3 regions of the Dyella japonica A8 genome follow, and region 1 is predicted to be linked to each of the others. Evidence: predicted binding sites of a transcription regulator. Region 1 holds the regulator's gene; each other region holds the start of a gene.
What was found. Region 1 encodes FliA, which starts transcription of late flagellar genes. Its sites were predicted from a motif close to TAAAGTTTNNCNNNCNNNGGCCGATAA; they were not measured.
Positions count from the first base shown of each region.

Region 2: the regulator FliA is predicted to act here: its motif matches at 884-910, upstream of HY57_RS08500 (methyl-accepting chemotaxis protein).
Region 3: the regulator FliA is predicted to act here: its motif matches at 1,079-1,105, upstream of motA (flagellar motor stator protein MotA).

Region 1 is NZ_CP008884.1:4,375,336-4,377,596, forward strand. Features, by position in the region: gene HY57_RS18605 (protein phosphatase CheZ) at 1-481, opposite strand, end outside; gene cheY (chemotaxis response regulator CheY) at 478-885, opposite strand; gene HY57_RS18615 (RNA polymerase sigma factor FliA) at 1,020-1,796, opposite strand; gene HY57_RS18620 (P-loop NTPase) at 1,798-2,261, opposite strand, start outside.
Region 2 is NZ_CP008884.1:2,071,977-2,074,237, forward strand. Features, by position in the region: gene HY57_RS08500 (methyl-accepting chemotaxis protein) at 1-852, opposite strand, end outside; gene upp (uracil phosphoribosyltransferase) at 1,098-1,739, opposite strand; gene HY57_RS08510 (ATP-binding cassette domain-containing protein) at 1,772-2,261, opposite strand, start outside.
Region 3 is NZ_CP008884.1:2,399,936-2,402,196, reverse strand. Features, by position in the region: gene HY57_RS09985 (LysR family transcriptional regulator) at 1-146, shown strand, start outside; gene HY57_RS09980 (hypothetical protein) at 184-432, shown strand; gene HY57_RS09975 (methyltransferase family protein) at 495-941, opposite strand; gene motA (flagellar motor stator protein MotA) at 1,148-2,017, shown strand; gene motB (flagellar motor protein MotB) at 2,014-2,261, shown strand, end outside.

The DNA.
Region 1 (2,261 bases):
GCTGGCCGGACAGGTCCTGCCACGACTGCGCCACCACGAAATCGGCCATGCCTTCGCGGTATTCGTTGGCGAACGACTGCGCCTGCGTGGCCAGCACGTGGGCAACGTCGCCTTCGCTCGTGCCCTCGATCACCGCGCTGGCGTTGGCGGCCAGCGTCTCGGCCTGCGGGCGCATGCGCTCGGCGAAGTCGAGCGTGCGGTGCGCGGCCTGCGAGCTCATTTCCAGCACGTCCTGCAGGTGCTTGCGCGCGTCGGCGACGCTGCCCGGCACGCCTTCCTGCGCGAGGTCGCCGCCCAGGCGGCGCACGGCATCGTGCAGGTCGCGGGCCAGCAGGCCCAGGGCGCGGAACAGGCGCTGCTCGCGCTGGCGTACCAGCACGTCGAGCGCCTGTTCGAAGGCAGCACCGTCGGTGCTGTTGAGAAGATCGTGCAGTTCCTGCGGCATCGATTCGCCGGCTAGCAGGGAGACTTGTGCGTTCATGCGTTGGCTCCGCTGGCGGCCAGGCGTTCGAAGATCTTGCTGAGTTTTTCCTGCAGGGTGACGGCGGTGAACGGCTTGACGATGTAACCGTTCACGCCCGCCTGCGCGGCGGCGATGATCTGGTCGCGGTTGTTTTCCGCGGTGACCATGAGCACCGGCATGCCCTTGAGCGAAGGCTCGGCGCGGATGGCGCGCAACAGGTCGATGCCCGTCATGTTGGGCATGTTCCAGTCGGTCACGACCATGTCGAAGGCGTTGTTGCGCAACATGGTCAGCGCGTTCTCGCCGTCGTCGGCTTCCTGGATCAGCGTATTGCTGAAACCGAGCTCGACCAGCAGGTTGCGAACGATGCGCCGCATGGTGGAAAAGTCGTCCACCACGAGGATCTTCATATTCTTGTCCAAACGCTTTCTCCGCTGCGCGTCACTTGGCTAGATGTGGTTGCTGAAACGACTGCTTGTACTGGGCGCCAACCCGATGGCCGCCGCGCTGCGAGAACCGAGAGCCCGTCTCTTCCGCTCCGGCGATCGCGCCCGTGTTACATGCCTTTCGTTCCCTTGCGTTGTTTCGCTGACCTCTCGGCCTGCCCCTCATGCCAACCGCTCATGCGCGCACGCAAGCGCACGATGGCCTGGCCGTGGATCTGGCACACGCGCGACTCCGTCACACCGAGCACCGCGCCAATCTCCTTGAGGTTCAGCTCTTCCTCGTAATACAGGGACATCACCAGCTGCTCGCGTTCCGGCAGACTGCCGATGGCCTCCACCAGCGCCTCGCGCATGCCTTCGTGCTCGACGCTGTCGGCCGGGCTGAGGCTGTCGCCGTCGACCACGTCGAACGCCGCGCCACCGTCCGCGTCGTCCGGCGCGGAGAGGCTGAGCAGGCGCGCGCTCGCGGCATCCGCCAGCACCTGGTGATATTCCTCGGCACCCATGCCCAGTCGCCGCATCACTTCGGCGTCATCGGCATCCGCACCGGTTTCGATTTCAATCTGACGAACGACCTCCGCCATTTCGCGCACTTTTCGATGCACCGACCGTGGGGTCCAGTCGGTGCGCCGCAATTCATCGAGCATCGCGCCACGGATGCGGATACCCGCAAACGTCTCGAAGCTCGCGTTCTTGCCGGTGGTGAAATTGCGGGCAGCCTCCAGCAAACCGATCATGCCGGCCTGAATCAGGTCGCTGACGTCCACGCTGGGCGGCAGGCGACCCATCAGGTGATAGGCGATCCTGCGTACCAGGGGCGCGTGCTGGCGAACCAGTTCGTCGGCACTCTGCCGCTGCAGCTGCAGATATTCGGAAGCCACGCTCATGTCACCACCCCGTCGCTACTGCGGCCTGCCTGCTGAAAAAGGCGATGCGGTCCAGGCCCAGTCGCTCGGGTTCACCCCATGTATCGACCGCACCCGCCAATTGCTTGAATGCCTGCCCCGAACGGCTCGACGGCCACAGATCCACCACCGCGCTCTGGCGGCGGATGGCCTGCTTGAGCCGTTCGTCGTGCGGGACATGCCCCATGAATTCCAGCGCCACGTCCAGGAAGCGGTCGCACACCCGTGCGAGCTTCTGGTGCAACTGCTTGGCCTCGCCCAGGTTGCGCACCATGTTCGCCACCATGCGGAAGCGGCGCACGCCGAAATCGCGGCTCAGCACCTTGAGCAAGGCGTAGGCATCGGTCAGCGAGGCCGGCTCGTCGCACACCACCACCACCACGTCGTCCGCCGCCGCGGCGAACATCGCCACGTTGTCGGACAACCCGGCGGCCGTATCCACCACCA
Region 2 (2,261 bases), 2.3 Mb from region 1:
GCGGCGGGCGCGATCGCCCACCGACGCGGCGCCCGCACGGACTTGGGTGAGCACCCGGGTGAGCTGCTCATCCATCGAGGCCAGGGCACGCAACAGCTTGCCCAGTTCGTCGTTCGCGCCGGTTTCCACGGCTTCGCCCAGGGTGCCGGCGGCGATGCGTTCGGCCACCTGCGTGGCACGGGCCAGGCGCTGCATCAGCGAGCGCATCAGCGCGCCATCCATCACGATAGTGACGATCAACGCCACGCTCAGCAGGACGAGCAGCAGGATCATGCCGTCGCGGTCCGCCGCATGCTGACTCTGCACCTGCTGGTTGCCCTTGGCCAGCGCCGCCTGGAACAGGTTGGCGAAGTCGCTCTGCAGCGGCTCGTACGCGGGCTGCACTTCGGTGGTGAGCTTGAGGCCGGCGATGTCGAACTGGCCCGCATCGAGCAGGGTCAGCGTCTCGTCGATGATGCGGTCGGCGTCCGCGCGGTGCGTGGTGGTGAGCTTCAGCGTCTGCGCCTGTTCGCTGGCGAGGTCGCTGCCCAGCAGGGCTTTCCAGTGGCGTTCGGCGTCGACGCGGTCGGCATGGATGCGCGTGTGTGCGTCCTCCACGGCCGAGGGCAGCTGGGACATCACCGCGTGCACCAGCACCTGCAGGGTGCTGTTGTAGTCGTTCTGCACGCGGCCAAGATCCGCCACCGGGCTGAGCGAGCCTTCGACCAGTCCCTGGATGCGCGTGTCCGCGCGGCGCAACTGCACCACGCCGGCCACGCAGGTGATGGCCAGCAGCGCGAGGATGGCCAGCAGGCGCAGCAGCAGGCGCTGACGCAGCGTCAGTCCGGTGATCCGCTTGGAGAGCTTGAACATGGGGGAATCCGGGGTGAGGGTACTGCAAGAGCTGTCGGCCCACCGCACGGGAACTTTAGCCGGAAAATCAATAAAAACAGTTTTAATTCAAATTGTTACATATGCATCGTGAGGGCGAGGCAATGCAGAAAAGATCGCACGGGAAGATGTCGTCTCCGTGACTTTTGTGCTGCACTTCTCATTCCTTCGGGGAACAAAAAAGCCCCGCCGGTGACGGCGGGGCTTTTCGCTGATCGGGGCGGCGCTCAGCTGGCCGGCAGTTGCTTGGTGCCGAAGATCTTGTCGCCGGCATCGCCGAGGCCAGGCAGGATGTAACCGTGCTCGTTGAGGCGCTCGTCGATGGACGCGGTGTAGATTTCCACGTCCGGATGCGCCGCTTCGATGCGCTGGAGACCCTCCGGCGCAGCGACCAGGAACAGGCCCTTGATGCGCTTGCAGCCGGCGGCCTTGAGCATGTCCACGGTGGCGACCAGCGTGCCAGCGGTGGCGAGCATGGGATCGACGATGATCGCGATGCGCTCGTCCATGCGGCCGGTGAGCTTCTCGTAGTAGGCGATGGGCTTGAGCGTTTCCTCGTCACGCTGCAGGCCGACCACGCTCACCTTGGCCGCGGGGATCATGTCGAGCACGCCCGGCAACATGCCGAGCCCTGCGCGCAGGACCGGCACGATGGTGACCTTCTTGCCCTTGATCTGGTGCACGGTCAGCGGCCCGGCCCAGCCTTCGATGCACTGCTCGACGGTTTGCAGATCCTTGGTGGCCTCGTAGGTGAGCAGCGAGGCGACTTCGGAAGCGAGTTCACGGAACTCCTTGGTGCTGATGCCAGCGCGGCGCATCAGGCCGAGCTTGTGCTGGATCAGGGGGTGGCGGACCTCGACGATCTTCATGGGGAGAACCTGTCTGCTGGGTCGCGCGATTGTCACCCACCCCGCGTGACCGGGGCGAGTGGTTTGTGCAGGTGAAGCTCCTTGTCGATGCGGGCCTGCGCGACAAGGTCCGGATCATGGCTGACCAGCACCAGCGTGCCGCGGTAAGTGGCAAGCGCCTGCTCCAGCAACTGGCGGCTGTCGAGGTCGAGATGGCTGTCGGGCTCATCGAGCAGCAGCAGATCATAGGGTTCGATAGCGCTGTCCAGCGCGAGCAGGGCCAGCTTCACGCGTTCGCCGCCGCTCAGCAGGCCCGCGGGAAGGTCGGCGCGTTCGCCGCGCAGGCCGATGCCGGCGAGGTATTCGCGATAGCGGGTGGGCGTGTGCCCGGGTGAAAGCAGGCGCAGGTTTTCCAGTGCGCTGTGGCTGTCGCGCAACAGGCGATAGTGCTGGTCGATCATCAATCGCCGTTCGCCGCATCGGATGTACCCCGCGCGCAACGGCAGGTCGCCGATGATGGCAGCGAGCAGGCTTGATTTGCCG
Region 3 (2,261 bases), 2.0 Mb from region 1:
TCGGCGTGGTGCACGCCGTGTTTTCCTCCCGCCGCGGCTTGCTGCCTTCGGTGCGACACCTGATCGACTTCCTGGCGGAACGCCTGGCGGTCGACGAGGACGAAGCAAGCCCAGCGACACCCGCAACGCCCGCCAGCGACGCATGAAGGCAAGTACAAGCATCACCCCCACGAGGACCCATGCATGATCTCCGCCATTTTCCTGATCGACGCCAAGACCAGCCAGACGGAACACCTTGAAGAAGCGCCCGAGCTGCTCGATCGCGATGGCCGCGTGTTTTCGCTCCGCGCCGGGCCGCGCCAGCCGCAGACCACCGATCACACGTGGGATCCGGTCGCCGTCTATGCACCCGACGAGCTGACCGAGGAAGAATTCCAGGACCTCTACTGGGCCAGTCGCGAACGCATACCGGAACTCAACCTCAAGTATTGAGGGCTTGCCGTGGTCGTCGACGAGCCGATGGCTTTGTCAGGCACCGCGAACATGCCGCTCCCTCAAAGCCATCGACGCACACGAAGGCGATACGCGGCGAACTCCACCGGAAAGCGCTGCGACAGCGCACGCTCCTCCGCCCGGATCTGCACGCGGTCAAGGTAGATCGCAAACAGCGGAACGCCGAGCAGGCCCACCGGACTCGCCAGGTACAACGCCAGCGCCAGCAGCTGCATGAGCCGGCCCAGGTACATGGGGTTGCGGCTCCACTGGTAAGCGCCCGTACTCACCATGACCGACGCGGCGCCGGGTGACATGGGGTTCACCGTGGTGCCCTGCCTGACGAAAAGTCGTTTCGCGCTCAGGTCGACGGCCGTGCCAAGCAAGGCCAGCGCAAGGGCTGCGCACGACGCATAACCGTTGGCTGGCCATGCGCGCGTCATGTGTCCCGAACTCATGACCGTCGCCACGGCCATCGTCACGGCGATGACGGGTGGTGGAATCCTCATCGTTCGACTCATCCTTGAATGTTCATCGGGCGGCCCCTTCACCATGATGGCCGGGCTTGCCGCCCCACCATGGGAATGGCATTTCGCCCGGCGCGCAAGAGGCTCGCTGTTGCCTGCTGCAAGGTGCAGCTGTTTCCTTAACTTTCCCGCCCCCGCGCCGATAAGACCTCAGCGCGGAGTAACCAGCTCCGTATCATGGAGCGAACATGTTGGTCCTCATCGGCGCGGTGGTGGTTCTTGGGTGCGTGTTTGGCGGCTTCGTGCTGTCGCACGGGCAGATTCTTGCCTTGTGGCAACCCTATGAACTGATGATCATCGGCGGCGGCGCGCTGGGCGCCTTTCTTTCGGCCAACCCGCCCAAGGTGGTCAAGGGTGCCGTGCAGGATGCCATCGGCCTGCTGAAGGGCCCCAAGTACACGAAGCAGGATTACGTCGACCTGCTGTCGATGCTCTACGACCTGTTCAGCCTGATCCGCAAGGAAGGCCTGCTCGGCGTGGAGGAACACATCGAAGATCCGCAATCCAGCTCGCTGTTCTCCGCTTATCCGCGGCTGCAGCGCGAGCATCACCTGATCGAATTCACCACCGACTGCCTGCGCCTGATGGTGGGAGGCAGCATGAATCCGCACGAGCTGGAACAGCTGCTGGAGGTGGAACTGGAAACGCACCACCACGAAGCCGTGGCGCCGGCGCTGGCAGTGACGAAACTGGCTGATGCGCTGCCCGGCTTCGGCATCGTGGCGGCGGTGCTCGGCATCGTCACCACCATGGGGCAGCTCGACGGCGACACCTCAGCCATCGGCGAACACATCGCTGGCGCGCTGGTGGGCACCTTCCTCGGCATCCTGCTCTGCTACGGCTTCCTCGGCCCGCTCGGCTCGGCGATGGAAAACCGCGTGCAGGAAGATGGCAAGGCGTTCGAATGCGTGAAGGTGGCCCTGCTGGCCAATCTGCGTGGCTACAACCCCAAGGTGGCGGTGGAGTTCGCGCGCAAATCGCTTTCCTCCAATGCGCGGCCGGGCTTCCAGGATCTTGAGGAACACCTCAAGGCGCCGCGCGCCAAGGCGGCGACGTGAGCGATCAGGGCGACCTCGCGCCCATCATCATCCGCCGTGTGAAGAAGCGGGGGCACGGCCACCATGGTGGGGCGTGGAAGGTCGCGTATGCGGACTTCGTCACCGCAATGATGGCCTTCTTCCTCGTGATGTGGCTGATCGGCGCAGGTACGAAGCAGCAGCGCGCGGCCATCTCCGAATACTTCAAGAATCCGAGCATGACGCAGGGCACGGCGACCATGGCACCGCCGGGCCGCACCGGCCC